One region of the Nocardia sp. NBC_01388 genome, then DNA from elsewhere that is predicted to be linked to it. Evidence: riboswitches for the same ligand, from Rfam matches in the RefSeq annotation. Region 1 holds a riboswitch; each other region holds the start of a gene.

Region 1 (5,072 bases):
ATAGCTCTGCACCGCGTAACGCCCACCCTCCCAGGGGTTCTCGTCGCCCTGGGCGAAATTCTCGAAGCGGTGATCGAGCTCGGCCTCGGCGCGATAGGTGAGATGCGCCATGCGCCGGGCCAGGCCCATACCGGTCATCGGGGCGCGCCCGGTACCGTAGTAGTTACCGCCCTGCCAGTCCGGATCGGCCTTGATGACGGCGATCTGGGTGGTCTGCTGGCCGAGCTGATCGGCGGTGGCCCGCGCACTGGCCGCGAGCACCAGCGCCGCGCCGACCCGTTCGGGATATCCGATCATCCACTCCAGCACCCGCATGCCGCCCATGGAACCGCCCACGACGGCGGCCAGGCGCTCGACCCCGAGCACATCGAAGAACTGGGCCTCCGCGGTCACCTGATCGCGCACGGTGATCTCGGGAAACCTTCCACCCCAAGGCTTTCCGTCCGGCGCCGGCGACGCCGGACCGGTGCTGCCCTTACAGCCGCCGAGCACATTGGTGGCGATGACACACCACTCGCGGGTGTCGATGGCCTTACCGGGACCGATGGTCCCGTCCCACCAGCCGGCCTGATCGTGATGCACATCGGCCGGCCCGATCACATGCGAATCACCGGTCAGCGCATGTTCGATCAGCACCAGATTGTCGGCATTCGCCGATAGTTCGCCCCAGCGTTGCACGGCCAGCGTCACGTCGGGAAGGACGGCGCCGCTCTCCAGCGCCACCTCCCCGATCGTAATGCTGCCGAGCGTGCCGTCCGGCGGCGGAAGCAGGACTTCCGCCGTCGAACGGGCAGTGCTCGATTCGATATTCGCGGTCAACTTGCGGCCGCCGTCAATCCGGCGCGCAGGTCCGCCAGGATGTCGTCGATGCCCTCGATACCCACGGCCAAACGGACCAGACCAGGGGTGACGCCGGAGGCGAGCTGCTCCTCGGGTGTCAGCTGGGAGTGGGTGGTGGACGCCGGGTGGATGACGAGGGAACGCACATCCCCGATGTTAGCGACATGGCTGTGCAGCACCAGGGTGTCCACGAACTTCTTGCCCGCATCCACGCCGCCGGCCAGTTCGAACGAGACGATGGCGCCGGCACCCTTGGGAGCCAGTTGTTTGCCCCGCTCGAACCACGGCGAGCTGGGCAGCCCCGCGTAGTAGACCTTCTCGACGCCCGGCTGCTGTGTCAGGAACTCCGCCACGGCCTCCGCGTTGGACACGTGCCGCTCCAGCCGCAGACTCAGTGTTTCGATGCCCTGGCTGATCAGGAAGGCGTTGAACGGCGAAGCCGCGGCGCCCAGATCGCGCAGCAGCTGCACCCGTGCCTTGAGTGCGTACGCCGGTGCGCCGAGATCGGCGAAGACGGCGCCGTGGTAGCTGGGATCGGGGGTGGTGAAGCCCGGGAAGCGCGGCTCACCGTCGGCATCGCGCACGGTCCAGTCGAAGGTGCCGCCGTCGACGATCACGCCCGCGACCGCGGCGCCGTGCCCGCCCAGGTACTTGGTGGCCGAGTGCACCACGATGTCCGCGCCGTGCTTCAGCGGCTGGAGCAGGTACGGCGTGGCGACGGTGTTGTCCACGATCAGCGGGATGCCCGCCGCGTGCGCGACACCGGCGATGCCCGGGATATCGAAGATCGAGCTGCTCGGATTGGCGATGGTCTCGCCGTAGAACGCCTTGGTGTTCGGCCGTACGGCCGCTTCCCACTGCGCCAGATCATCGGGATCCTCGACGAAGCCGACCTCGATGCCCAGCTTGGGCAGCGAGTAGTGGAAGAGGTTGTAGGTACCGCCGTACAGGTGCGGGCTGGACACGATGTGATCGCCCGCCGAGGCGAGGTTCAGGATCGCGTAGGTCTCCGCGGCCTGTCCGGAGGCCAGCAGCAGTGCGGCCACACCGCCCTCGAGCGCGGCGATGCGCTGCTCCACCACGTCCTGGGTGGGATTCATGATGCGGGTGTAGATATTGCCCGGCTCGGCGAGACCGAACAGCGCGGCGGCGTGATCGGTATCGCGGAAGGCGTACGAGGTGGTCTGGTAGATCGGCAGGGCGCGCGCGCCGGTGGTGGCGTCGGGGGCCTGTCCGGCGTGGATCTGCTTGGTCTCGAAGGACCAGTTGGCCGGGCCGATGTCGCTGGTTGCCGAAGAGGCAGCGGGCGCGGTCGAGTCACTCATGTCGTGCTCCAGAGAAAAGGTCGCCGAATGGCGGAGGTGGACGTTATCGGAAGGCGAATAAGCTTCGACAACAACACATCTCGGGTCCTCCTACAGTGCGCTTGCGCTCGGCCTTCGAGCGCCTGGTCCTCACCCGGAGCACCCCGCCGCTGCTGGAGGGTTGCCGATCAGCGAGCCGGGGCTTAACGCTGATGCTCTTGACCTGATGCGAAATTCTAACGGGGACCGGTGGCGGCCGTCGCGACGGGGAGGGCGCAACTGCGCGTGTACTCCTCATAGGCGGCGACCACATTGTCGATGAGCTCGCGTGCCGTGCTCGCACTGGAGCAATCGGGGAACTCGGAGGAGGCGTCGAATTCGCACTCCATGCCGATGCGCACGATGGCGTGCCAGGTGGCCGAGATCATCCGCACCGGCATGGCATTCGGATCGGTCCGCAGGCGTTCGGCGAGCACCGTCGTCATGGACAGGGTCTTGGTATCGGCCGCGGACAGGCTTTCGGCGCGGACTGTCGCATTGCTCTGCGTGATGCGCTGCATCTGCTGAAACCAGTGGAACGGCAGCGGATTGTCGCCCTCGATGACCTGCTCGACCACGGCCATGAACGCGTCGAGCAGGGCCTGCAGTTCATTGCCGGTGATGGGCTGCGCGCGCAGCTGGTCGGCGAGCGCCCGGCCCATGTCCTCGATCGGGGCGATGACGATCGCCTCTTTGCTGTCGAAGTACCGGTTGATGGTGCGCGGTGAGACATCGGCCGCATCGGCGATCTGCTCGACGGTGGTGGCGTCGAAACCCTGCGCGTCGCACAGCTGCAGCGCCACATCGATGATGCGCGTCCGGGTCTGCTGCTTCTTGCGCTCGCGCAGACCCGGCCGGTGACGCTCCAGACTCGCCCGCTCGGGGCTGTGGAGTGTCAGTGAACCGGCATGCGTCGACGACTCGGACATGTCGTCATTGTATAGCCGTCCGGCGATATTGTGACGAGAACCGCCAACTGTCTGATTGCGACACTTTTCTCTTGACGCCAATTGTCTGGAGGTGCCACGATGGACCAGGCTGTTCGAACCACTCCTGAGGAGACGGCATGACCACTGGGATGGCGACTCTCGCGCCCGATGAAAAATCAAGTCAGACAAGCGCTTCCAAGCGCTGGCTGGCGCTGGGCGTGATTGCCATGGCCCAGCTGATGGTGGTGCTCGACGCCACCATCGTCACTATTTCCCTGCCCTTCGCCCAGCAGGACCTGGGCATCAGCGACGGCAACCGGCAGTGGATCCTCACCGCCTACACGCTGATCTTCGGTGGCCTGCTGCTGCTCGGCGGCCGGCTCGCCGACTACCTCGGCCGTCGCCGCATCTTCCTGATCGGCCTGATCGGTTTCGCCGGCGCCTCGGCGCTGGCCGGACTGGCGCAGAACACCGCGGAACTGTTCGCCGGTCGCGGCCTGCAGGGCGCGTTCGGCGCACTGCTGGCGCCGGCGGCGCTGTCGCTGGTGTCGATCACCTTCACCGAGCCCAAGGAGCGGGCCCGCGCGTTCGGCGTCTTCGCCGGCGTCTCGGCGGGCGGCGCGGCCATCGGCCTGATCGTCGGCGGTCTGCTCACCGAGTACGCCAGCTGGCGCTGGTGCCTGCTGGTGAACACGCCCATCGCACTGCTGGCCTTCGCCGGCGCCATGGCCTTCGTCATCAAGGACATTCCCGCGCCGCGCACCGGCGGGTACGACCTGCCCGGCGCGGTCACCGCGACGCTCGGTTTGATCTCGGTCGTCTACGGCTTCAGCCGCGCGGCATCGGACGGCTGGACCGCGAGCACCACCCTCGGCTTCCTCGTCGCGGGTGTGGCACTGCTCGTCGCCTTCGTGGTTATCGAACGTCGAACAGCGAATCCGCTGCTGCCACTGCGTATTCCGGGTGAGATCAACCGAGGCGGCTCATTCCTGGTCGCGCTCATCACCCCGATCGCCATGTTCGCCATGTTCCTGAACCTGAGCTTCTACCTGCAGCTCACCCTCGGGTACTCGGCGCTCAAGGCGGGTGTGTCGTTCCTGCCGTTCCCGGTGGGCATCGTCATCTCGGCCGGTATCGCCAGCGCGCTGCTGCCGAAGATCGGGCCGCGCCCGGTCATGCTGACCGGTGCGGTGCTCGGTACGGGCGGTCTGCTGTACCTGGCGCAGCTGTCCTTCGGTGACAGCTACGCCACCAGCGTGCTGCCGGCCATCCTGCTCATCGCGCTCGGTATGGGCGGATTGTTCGTGGCCATGCAGACCACCGCGCTGCATCAGGTGGACGAGAAGGATTCCGGTGTGGCCAGTGCGCTGCTGAACGCGGCGCAGCAGGTCGGCGGTTCCATCGGCACCGCGCTGCTGATGACGCTCTCGGTGCAGGCGGCCGAGCGGTATGCCAAGAATCACCCGACCATCGACAATGTGGTGGCCCGGGCGGCGATCCACAGTTATGACGTGGCGTTCTACGCGGGCGCCGGTTTCTTCCTGCTGACCATTCCGATCATCGCGTTCATGATCCGGGACAAGCCGGAAACGCTGCTGGAGGGCTCCGAGCACGTGCACGTCGGAGTCTGAGCTACTACCGCTTTCGCGGGCCGCGTCCTCTCCGGAGGCGCGGCCCGCGTCGCGTCGGGGGCAACCCGTGTCGCGCCGGGAAAGCCCCGTGGTGACGGTGCACACTACTCACCGGTAACCGAGGGCGGGGTCCCGCACAGCGGGGGCTGCCCGTGCGGTGCGGTTCATAGCAGCAGTACGCTCGTCTTGTTTGGCGCCACAAACTGTACGGACCTGGTACCAGAGGTCCCGCAGAAAACGCCGGGCATATACGTTGTTTGTTGAACAGCCGGGGTCCCCGCTCACAAGCGTGCTCACCCGGCCGTGCAATGGGAGCACCACCTTCCTAG
Region 2 (5,072 bases), 1.5 Mb from region 1:
GGTCCAGTTCGCGTAGCTCGAGCGGGGTGAACTTGGCCTGCGCGGGGCCGCGACGTCCGAAGACGTGCACCTCGAGCGCCTTGTTCTCCTTCAGGCCCGCGTACACGTTCGGCGGGATCTCGGTGGGGAGCAGTTCGTCGCCGGTCTTGGCGAGCACGCGCGCCACATCCAGGGCCACATTGCCGACGCCCAGCACGGCAACCTTTTCGGCGTCCAATGGCCAGGTGCGCGGCACATCCGGATGCCCGTCGTACCAGGAGACGAAGTCGGCGGCGCCGAAGCTGCCCTCGAGCTCGATGCCCGGGACCTCGAGCGCGCGGTCGGCATTGGCGCCGGTGGAGAAGATGACCGCGTCGTAGAAGCGCTGCAGGTCTTCCAGGGTGATGTCGACGCCGTAGTCGATATTGCCGAGCAGGCGGACCTGCTCCTTGTCGAGCACCTTGTGCAGGGCGGTGATGATGCCCTTGATGCGCGGGTGGTCGGGGGCGACGCCGTAGCGGATCAGACCGAACGGTGCGGGCATCCGCTCGTAGAGGTCGATGCTCACTCCGCCGAAACCTGTGGGGGCGTCGGACTTCATCAACGCGTCGGCGGCGTAGATTCCGGCCGGACCGGCGCCCACGATCGCAATGCGGAGCGGGCGGGCCGCCGCACCGTGGTGCGAGTCGGACACCGTCCCGGACTGCGTATCGGTCGCTGCACTCTGTTCGGTCATTCTCACGCGCACCTTTGGTTGGAACTATCTGTCGTCAAGTCTCAGCCGTCGTTCTTAGCTTAGGCTAAGTTGACGCCCTCGCCCCGGGTGCCTTCGTTGGATCCCCGAAGCTGCAGCGTTGCTGCCTGGTACCGCTATTCCCGCTCGTTCAGGGAAATTGTGCTGATTCTATCGGTGGAAGGAACACCCCGCCCGCGCCGGTGCGGTGAACTGTACGAATGCCCATCGCGTTCGCTGACCGGTGCGGCGGATCGCGCGCTCCGGCGCGACGGGCATGATCTACCCATGAGCGACGTCGATGACCAGGCGGTTCCGATCGATCAGGCCGAGGCCAGGAGCATGCTTCCGTTCCTGTTGGCGGCCGGCATCCTGGTGCTGGTGGTTATCGGGATCGTGATCGCCACCCTGATGTCGCCGGCTGAGAAGAATCTCACAGATTCCGGCCAGCTGGCCGTCGCCGCTCGCAATTTCATCCAATCCCGCAGCGCGGGTGGCGCACTCGATCCGACCGTGGTGTGCAAGGGCTTCGACGACAACCGCTCGCCGCTGAAAACCGCGGTCGAGGGCGGCCCGAAACTCGACATCGTGGGGCTCGCCGACCCGAAAATCGACGGCGATCGCGCGACCGCCGCGGTCACCTTCCGCGCCGACAGCCACGATACGACCGCCACCTGGAACTTCACCCGCGCAGATACGACCTGGCTGGTCTGCAATTCCTGAGGTCCTCACCAGCCCCAAGTTCGCGGCCCGCCTGGGTCTGGACTGCCGGAGCGGGGGAGCGAAGCGGAGGAGCGGAGGAGGGAAGACCCAGGTAACAGGCCCGCGAACCCGCCGGAGCGGAGCGGAGGCAAATTAAACAGAGTTTGACAGGGGGGCATGATTTTCGGCAATCTCAACCCAGGTCATGAGTATCAGCGCGAAGCCCCGGCTCGCTGATCGGCAACCCTCCTCCGCGGCGGGGTGCTCCGGGTGACGACCTGGCCGCGCATCGGGCAACGGTGCGGCAAGTGCGGATTCACAGGAGGTCGATATGAGTTACGCGGGTGACCTGACGCCGAAGCAGGCGTGGGAACTGTTGCGGGACAATCCGAATGCGGTGCTGGTGGATGTGCGCACCGAAGCCGAGTGGCGCTTTGTCGGCGTCCCCGATACCAGTGGCATCGGGCGGCCGACCGCGCTGATCGAATGGGTCGACGCCACCGGCACGCGCAATGCCCGGTTCGTGGACCAGTTGAAGCAGGCGCTCGCCGATCGTGAGCCGGATTCGGAAGCGCCGGTGATCTTCATCTGTCGCTCCGGCCAGCGCTCCATCGGTGCGGCGACGGCGGCGACGGGCATCGGGCTCGCACCGGCCTTCAATGTCCTCGAGGGTTTCGAAGGCGCGCTCGACGCGCAGGGACACCGCGGCAGCGAGGGCTGGCGCGCCGATGGGCTGCCGTGGAGGCAGTCATGAGGGCGCGCCGATGGGGCTGTATCGATTGGAGGCAGTCATGAGGGCGCGCCGATGGGGCTGTATCGATTGGAGGCAGTCATGATCACCGGTGGTTCGTTCGAGCGACCGCTTCCCGAGGGCGTCGGCCCGTCCACGCTCGGCGTGCGAGGTGGCTTGCGCCGCTCCGGTTTCGATGAGACCTCCGAGGCGCTGTTCCTGAATTCGGGCTTCGTCTACGAGAGCGCCGAGGCCGCCGAGGCCGCGTTCACCGGCGATATCAAGCATTTCGTCTACTCGCGCTACGGCAATCCGACGGTCGCCATGTTCGAGGAGCGCTTGCGCCTGCTCGACGGCGCCGAAGCGTGTTTCGCCACCGCCAGTGGCATGTCCGCGGTCTTCACCGCACTGGGTGCGCTGCTCGGCGCGGGTGACCGCCTGGTCGCCGCCCGCAGTCTCTTCGGTTCCTGCTTCGTGGTGGCCAATGAGATCCTGCCGCGCTGGGGTGTGGAGACCGTCTTCGTCGACGGCGAGGATCTGGCGCAGTGGGAAGAGGCGCTCTCGGTGCCGACCCAGGCCGTCTTCTTCGAGACCCCGTCCAACCCCATGCAGACGCTGGTGGATGTGCGCGCGGTCTGCGATCTCGCGCATGCCGCGGGCGCACAGGTGGTGCTGGACAACGTCTTTGCCACTCCGCTGCTGCAGAAGGGCTTCGATCTCGGCGCGGATGTGCTGGTGTACTCCGGCACCAAGCACATCGACGGCCAGGGCCGGGTGCTCGGCGGCGCGATTCTGGGTTCGCACGAGTACATCGACGGTCCGGTGAAAAACCTTATGCGCCATACCGGTCCGGCTCTGAGCCCGTTCAATGCCTGGACGCTGCTCAAGGGTCTGGAGACCATGCCGCTGCGCGTGCGCCAGTCCACCGAGTCCGCGCTGCGGATCGCCGAATTCCTGGAGCAGCATCCGGCGGTGTCGTGGGTGAAATACCCGTTCCTGCCGTCCCATCCGCAGTACGAGCTGGCCAGGAAGCAGATGTCCGGCGGCGGCACGGTGGTGACCTTCGAGCTGAAGGCGCTGCCGGAGGAGGCCAAGAAGCGGGCGTTCGAGGTGCTCAACGGCCTGCGCATCATCGACATCTCCAATAACCTCGGCGATTCGAAGACGCTGATCACGCATCCCGCCACCACCACCCATCGGGCGATGGGGCCGGAAGGCCGTGCGGCCATCGGCATTACGGATGGCGTGGTCCGTATCTCGATCGGTCTCGAGGATGTCGAGGATCTGCTGAACGATCTGGGTAACGCCCTGAGCTGATCGGCAACCGGGGCCGGAACCGTCATCGACGGTTCCGGCCCTTTGTCGTTTCCGGACGTCGCATCCATTGACAGTATGCTGTCAATTATGACAGAATGCTGTCATGGCGAAGGCAGTGCACCTGGCCGTTTACGACACCTTCTCCGACTGGGAGGTCGGGCACACCACCGCGCACATCAATCGCGCGCTGTGGCATCGCGAACCGGGCGCCTGGCAGATCCGGACCGTCGGCCCCACCGCGGATGCCGTCGTTTCGATGGGTGGCCTGCGGGTGACTCCCGATATCGCTCTCGACGAATTAGACCCCGCCGACAGCGCCATGCTGATCCTGCCGGGGTCGGCGACCTGGGAGGCCGGCGAATTGAAGGCCTTCTCCGACAAGGCGGGAGAATTCCTCGCCGCCGGTGTGCCGGTGGCCGCCATCTGCGGCGCGACCTTCGGGCTGGCGACCGCCGGAATGCTGGATGCTCGTCCGCACACCAGCAATGCGGCCGAATATCTTGCCATGAGCGGGTATTCGGGCGGCGACGGCTTCGTCCACGAACCCGCGGTGACCGCCGGTGATCTCATCACCGCCAGCGGCACCATGCCGGTCGACTTCGCCCGTGCGATCTTCGAGCGCCTCGATATCTTCGAACCGCAGGTGCTCGACGCGTGGTACCGCCTCTACGCGCACAATGAGCCGGCTGCCTTCTTCGCGCTCGCCGAGTACGAACAGAGTCGGGCAGCGAATCCGGCGGCACTGTGAGGGAGAATTCCCCCGCAGCGCCCGGTCCGGGCGGACAGGAGGCGGAATGAATCCCGAGCAGGCGCTATTCAGTACCGCCGCCATCACCTCGTTCAAGCTCAACGGCCAATTCCTCACCATTGCAGAGGAATTGGCGCGTCCGGCCGATATCACCGCCGCCTGGTGGCAGGTCCTGGGTGCGGTACTGCACGAGCCGCTGCCGGTCGCGGGCATTGCCCGCGAGATGGGTATCACCCGCCAGAGCGTCCAGCGCATAGCGGATCTACTGGTGGACAAGGGTTTTGCCGAATACCGCACCAACCCGGCGCACCGTCGCGCCAAACTGGTCGCCATCACGGAGGCCGGTCACGAGGCGGTGCGCCGCATCGGCCCGCAGCACGCCAAATTGGCCGCCCGCCTCACCGCCCAGCTGGGCGTCGAACAGTTCACCCGAATCGTCGAATCGCTCACGACCTTGTCGGCCGCGCTCGATTCCTTCGAAACCGACTGAACCGGAAGCGAATCCCCCGGTCAGGCCGTGGAGATGGTTCGCCCGGGTCGGCCTGGTGGAGATGGTTCGCCCCGATCGGACGGGTGGCTATGGATCCCCGTCGGGCCCGTGGAGGGGGATTCCCTGGGTCCGGCGGGCGGAGGGGATTTCCTGGGTCCGGCGGGCGGAGGGAGATCCCCTGGGTCCGGCGGGCGGAGGCGGACCCGCCATCCCGGCATGCTTTGGTCGAAATCCGTACGGCCGCTGTGGATCCCGGCCCAGGCGCGGCGGATGACGACGGATCTCAGGGTGCGAACGGGTCCTTGGTCTTGCCGACCAGGTCTGCAACGGAGTGCAGGATGGCGGTCGGGCGGTAGGGGTACTGCTCGACGGT
Region 3 (5,072 bases), 700 kb from region 1:
GGGCCGTTTTCGACGAGGGTGGAGAGGGCGTCGATCAGGCGGTCCACGGCCGCGGCGGTGCTGCCGAGGCCGATGCTGGCGCGCAGGGCCGCGTCGACGCCGAGGCGGGCGAGCAGGGGGTGGGCGCAGAAGCGGCCGTCGCGGACGCCGATGCCGTGTTCGGCGGAGAGGTACGCGGCCACCTGGCCGGGTTCGAAACCGTCGACGGTGAAGGCGACAATGCCGACGGCATCGGTGCTGTCCCGCCAGATGCGCAGGAAGTTCACGCCCGGAACGGTTTTCAGGCCGTAGCGCAGGCGGTGCGTGAGGTACTGCTCGTGTTCGCGGACGGTGGTCTCGTCGAGTTCGGCGAGGGCGTCGCAGGCGGCGGCCAGCGCGGCCACACCCAGCACATTGGGGGAGCCGGCTTCGTGCCGCTGCGGTGCGGGGGCCCATTCGACGCCGTCGGCGGTCACCGAGCGGACCGCGCCGCCGCCCGCGAGGTACGGCTCGGCGGCATCGAGCCAGTCCCGCCGCCCGACCAGCACGCCCGCGCCGAACGGCGCGTACGCCTTGTGCCCGGAGAAGGCCAGGTAGTCGATGCCACTGGTCTGCAGATCGATGCGCCGGTGCGGTGCCAGCTGGGCGGCGTCCACCAGGATCCGAGTGCCGCACTGGTGCGCGATCCAGGCCAGCCGCTCCAGCGGCAGCAGTTCGCCGGTGACGTTCGATGCTCCGGTAATGGCAAGCAGCGCAGCGGGTTTGGTGCACAGTTCGGCGACCACGCGCTGAATGGTCTCCTCGATGGTGTCCGCGACCGGCACCACCCGGCGACCGCCTCGGGTCCACGGCAGGAAGTTGGCGTGGTGTTCCACGTCGAGCACCACGGTGTCGCCGGGCACGCAGGCGGCGAGCAGATTCAGCGAATCGGTGGTGTTGCGGGTGAAGACCACAACCTGGTCGTCGGCGGCATTGAGGAATCGGGCGACCGAGCCGCGGGCGCCTTCGTAGCAGTCGGTGGAGACGCGGGAGGCGTAACCGGCGCCGCGGTGCACGCTGGCGTAGAACGGCAGCAGCTGCTGCACCCGGTCGGCGACCTGCGTCAATGCCGGTGCGCTGGCGGCATAGTCGAAGTTGGCGTACGTGGTGGTCCCACCCTGCACGAGGGGTACCCGCAGATCGCAACCGGAGACGGAGGCGAGAGCGGCACAGGACTGGTCGGCAAATGCAGTCATCACGAAATCCCATTCGGGCAAGGGACGCGCGATCAGAAAAAGAGTGATCGAGAGTCCGCGCTTGCCGCGCCCGGTCGGGCGGCGGCCCGGTCGTCACCTGGAGCACCCCACCGCGGAGGAGGGTTGCCGACCAGCTAGCCAGGGCTTGACGCTGGTACTCATGACCTGATTCGGAAGGCTCGCAGATGTGCCGGGGTCCTGTCAACCTCTTCGGAAAAATCATCCGAAAGTTGGAGTGGGTGGGCCGCAAAGTTCGAATCGCGCGATCGTTGCTGACGCGTATCGTCAAGGGGGAAGTTAGGGTAGCCAAAGGTGGGCGCCCCCGGTTCGAAACGAGGAGCTCGACCATGCTGGATACCGCGCCGTTCTCGACGCTCATTCGTTCCGCGACCGAGCAGCAGCACGCCGAGGCCGAACACTCCACTTTCATGAGCGATCTGCTGCAGGGGAAGCTCGGCGTCGAGGCCTTCTACCGCTACACCTCGCAACTCTGGTTCGTTTACGACGCCCTCGAAAAGCATTCCGCCGCACTGGCTTCCGACCCGATCGCCGGGCCGTTCGTCAAGCCGGAGCTGAATCGCCTGGCGGCCCTCGAAATCGACCTCGCCCACCTCGGCGGCGCGAAGTGGCGCGATGAACTGGTGGCCCTGCCGTCCACCGCCGCCTACGCAGCCCGCATCGACGAGTGCGCGCGCACCTGGCCGGCCGGTTATGTGGTGCACCACTACACCCGCTACCTGGGCGATCTCTCGGGCGGACAGGTCATTCGCGGCACTGCGGAGAAGCTGTGGGACCTGCCCAAGAAGGGTGACGGCGTCCGCTTCTACGTCTTCGGCGACATCTCCAACCCGGCCGCGTTCAAGCGCGAATACCGGGAAAACCTGGACGCGCTGCCGATCGCCGGTCCGGAGGTCGAGCCGGTGCTCGACGAAGCTCGTCTCGCGTTCTCGATGAACACCGATGTGTTCCGCGAACTGGGCGCGGAATTCAGCGCGCGGAACTGAATCTCTGCTGCTCGGGGGAGCCGCCGGCCATTCCCTCCGGATAGGGTCGGCGGCTTTCTATTTGTCTCTCCCGCAGGGGCTCCGGCCCGCCCTTGCGCCGGAGTGCCGGGGTGCGTTGCGATAGAGGTGTGAGTTTCCCTCTGCTGCTGAGCTTTATCGGGCTGTGCGTACTGCTGGCCCTCACTCCCGGCCCGGATACCTTTCTGGTGCTGCGCTTCACGATGGCCGGGCGCCGCCCCGGTATCGCCGCGGCGGTCGGATCGTCGTTCGGCGGGCTGGTCTGGGCGGTGGTGGTCGCGGCGGGTGTCGCGGCGCTGCTGGAACAGTCGGCGACGGCCTATCGCAGCTTGAAGGTGATCGGCGGAATCTACCTGCTGTACTTGGGCGTTCGCGCCCTGCTCGAACACCGGCGCGGCCAGGCGGCGGGCGCCCCGGAACTCACCGCGGACGGGGTTCAGTCGCAGCGGGTATCCGTTCGCTCGGCATTCGCTGCGGGATTGCTGTCCTGCATTTTCAACCCGAAGGTCGGGCTGTTCTATCTCGCGGTGCTCCCGCAGTTCCTGTCCCAGGTGACCTTCGCGAACACGCTCGGCCTCGGCGCCATCGAATGCACCATTGCCGCAATCGAAATGGTGCTGCTGGCGGTCGCCGCCTCGCGCGCGGTGGCGCTGCTGCGCAAGCCCAAGGTGCGAGATCGGCTGGAACAGGTGAGCGCGGCCATCCTGGCGGCGCTGGGCCTCGGCACGGTGGCCTCGGCGGCCTGAGCGCATGCGACCTGGGCGCAATAGCGCGCTGGCTCAGTCGGCGATCTCGGCGCGGTGGTAGACGCCGTTGTAATAGACCAGCGGCCCGACGGCGGGTGCGTCCTCGGTGTTGTCGTGCACGCGCGTGACCAATCCGACCACAAGCGTGTGATCGCCGATGGGAATGAGCTGATGCACGGTGGCCCGCACCCAGATCGGAGTGCCGTGCAGGACCGGTTCGCTGCTCGGCAGGGTGGTCCACAGCGACCGATCGGTGAAGCGCTCCTCGGCGCTGCGGCTGAATCGCTGGGCCAGATGCTTCTGATGTTCGCCGAGGAAGTGCACAACCACCGAATCGGCGTTCGACAGGGCGGTGAGGCTGGAGGAGGTCGCGGCGATATTGAAGGAGATGAGCGGCGGCTCCGCCGAGAGGGAGGCGAAGGAGGTGGCGGTGAAACCGACCGGACCGGCCTCGGAATGCAGGGTGACGATGGTGACGCCGGCGGGATAGTGCCGCATGGCGGCCCGGTACTGCTGGGCGGTGATGCCGCTCAGGTCGTCGGGCGCTTGGAAGTCGGCGCCGTGCGTGAATAGCTCGGTGCCGGGCGGCGGAGAATCGGTCACATTCCGAACCTACGTCGTCCGGGGGCTGGATATTCCGGGGAGTGTGAAATATCGCGCGGGGGTGCGAAGTGTTGCGCGGATTTGGGATCCCCCGAAACGACGCTAGGGGGTGGGGTGCGGATCAGTCCACGTCTATGGCGAGACCTGCGGTGATTCGTACTAATTCTCCAAAAGTCGTGCGGAACATCGTATTCGGATGCCCACCCGCCGCCCACAGCTCCGAATGCCGGGCCAGTGCGGTGTCGATGAAGGTGGGCAGATTGATCGGGTGCCCGACCGGGGCGACGCCGCCGACCGGCTGCCCGGTCACCTGCCGCACCATGGCGGCGGGTGCGCGGGTGAGGGTGCCTTCCAGGCGCTGACCGGTGTGATCGAGGTCGACCTGGTGTGCGCCGGAGACCAGCAGCAGCACCGGATCGTCGTCGAGCAGGAAGACCAGGGATTTGGTGATGGCCCCGATATCCACGCCGAGGGCGTGGGCGGCATCCGCGGCGGTGTGGGTGGGTTGCGGCTGAGTGAGAATCACCCCGTGATGGCCGCGGGCGATGAGCGTGTCGGAGACTTTGGAAGCGACCGGCGGCAGGGACCTGCGCATGGCACCAGAGTAGAGCGATTGCGGTGGATGTGCGGGGTATCAGTATTCGGGGTAGCCCTCTTCGGGGCCGAGCATCCGCGTGAGCCGGGCGCGGGTGATGCGCACGAGCTCGGTGACGGTGCGCTCCGAAATGGTTTCGTGCGCACACGAATCGAAGGCGCTGTCGAGTTCGACGGGGGAGAGGGCGTGCAGTTCCCCGTCGGCGGCGGTGAGCAGCGCGTCGTATCCGGGGTAGGGCCGGCCGTCGGCGATCTTGGCCGCCCAGGTGATGCTGCAGCAGCATTCGTACAGGGCGTGCACCGCGCGGTGCCGGGGAAGCGTATTGAATCGGTCGAGACCGATTCCATGATGCATCAACATCGTGTCTCCACACTGGGGAGTGCAGCTGGCGGACTGTTCAATCGTCCCGTTCGGCACCACCGGTAAACCAGTGCGACGCAGCAGATTTAGCACAGGATTAACACCGCCCGCCCGGACCGCCCGTACCCCCGATACGCTGGACCGATGACCGATTGGAAGGCTTTCGAGGTCGAAAGCAAGGACCACATCGCGACCGTGACGCTGACCGGTCCCGGCAAGGGCAATGCCATGGGCCCGGACTTCTGGCGCGAGCTGCCGCTCATCTTCGGTGAACTCGACGCCGATCCGGAGGTGCGGGCCATTGTGCTCACGGGCGCGGGCAAGCACTTCTCCTATGGGCTGGACCTACCCGCCATGGCTCCGACGTTCGGCGCGCTGCTCGCCGATCGGGCCCTTGCCGGGCCCCGGACCGGGTTCCTGCGGGAGGTGCGCGTCATGCAGGCCGCGGTGACCGCGGTCGCCGATTCGCACAAGCCGGTCATCGCGGCGGTCGCGGGCTGGTGCATCGGCGGCGGACTGGATCTGATCGCGG

What was found. A riboswitch is a leader RNA that binds a small molecule or an ion and turns the genes downstream of it on or off. The one in region 1 is predicted to bind S-adenosylmethionine.
Region 2: it holds a riboswitch for S-adenosylmethionine, as region 1 does, so the genes downstream of both, OG716_RS33185 (rhodanese-like domain-containing protein) here and OG716_RS26470 (bifunctional o-acetylhomoserine/o-acetylserine sulfhydrylase) in region 1, are expected to answer to the same signal.
Region 3: it holds a riboswitch for S-adenosylmethionine, as region 1 does, so the genes downstream of both, OG716_RS29490 (aminotransferase class V-fold PLP-dependent enzyme) here and OG716_RS26470 (bifunctional o-acetylhomoserine/o-acetylserine sulfhydrylase) in region 1, are expected to answer to the same signal.

Annotation. Positions count from the first base shown of each region.
Region 1 covers NZ_CP109553.1:5,397,565-5,402,636, reverse strand. The annotation lists gene OG716_RS26475 (homoserine O-acetyltransferase) at 1-819, opposite strand, end outside; gene OG716_RS26470 (bifunctional o-acetylhomoserine/o-acetylserine sulfhydrylase) at 816-2,165, opposite strand; SAM riboswitch class IV at 2,258-2,368, opposite strand; gene OG716_RS26465 (TetR/AcrR family transcriptional regulator) at 2,381-3,112, opposite strand; gene OG716_RS26460 (MFS transporter) at 3,250-4,743, shown strand.
Region 2 covers NZ_CP109553.1:6,936,233-6,941,304, forward strand. The annotation lists gene OG716_RS33175 (FAD-dependent oxidoreductase) at 1-715, opposite strand, end outside; gene OG716_RS33180 (hypothetical protein) at 1,001-1,435, shown strand; SAM riboswitch class IV at 1,616-1,731, shown strand; gene OG716_RS33185 (rhodanese-like domain-containing protein) at 1,746-2,168, shown strand; gene OG716_RS33190 (O-succinylhomoserine sulfhydrylase) at 2,247-3,461, shown strand; gene OG716_RS33195 (type 1 glutamine amidotransferase family protein) at 3,565-4,209, shown strand; gene OG716_RS33200 (MarR family winged helix-turn-helix transcriptional regulator) at 4,256-4,699, shown strand; gene OG716_RS33205 (HAD-IIA family hydrolase) at 4,983-5,072, opposite strand, start outside.
Region 3 covers NZ_CP109553.1:6,100,029-6,105,100, reverse strand. The annotation lists gene OG716_RS29490 (aminotransferase class V-fold PLP-dependent enzyme) at 1-1,214, opposite strand, end outside; SAM riboswitch class IV at 1,267-1,380, opposite strand; gene OG716_RS29485 (heme oxygenase (biliverdin-producing)) at 1,562-2,218, shown strand; gene OG716_RS29480 (LysE family translocator) at 2,347-2,982, shown strand; gene OG716_RS29475 (flavin reductase family protein) at 3,016-3,480, opposite strand; gene OG716_RS29470 (YbaK/EbsC family protein) at 3,707-4,180, opposite strand; gene OG716_RS29465 (2-oxo-4-hydroxy-4-carboxy-5-ureidoimidazoline decarboxylase) at 4,220-4,540, opposite strand; gene OG716_RS29460 (crotonase/enoyl-CoA hydratase family protein) at 4,685-5,072, shown strand, end outside.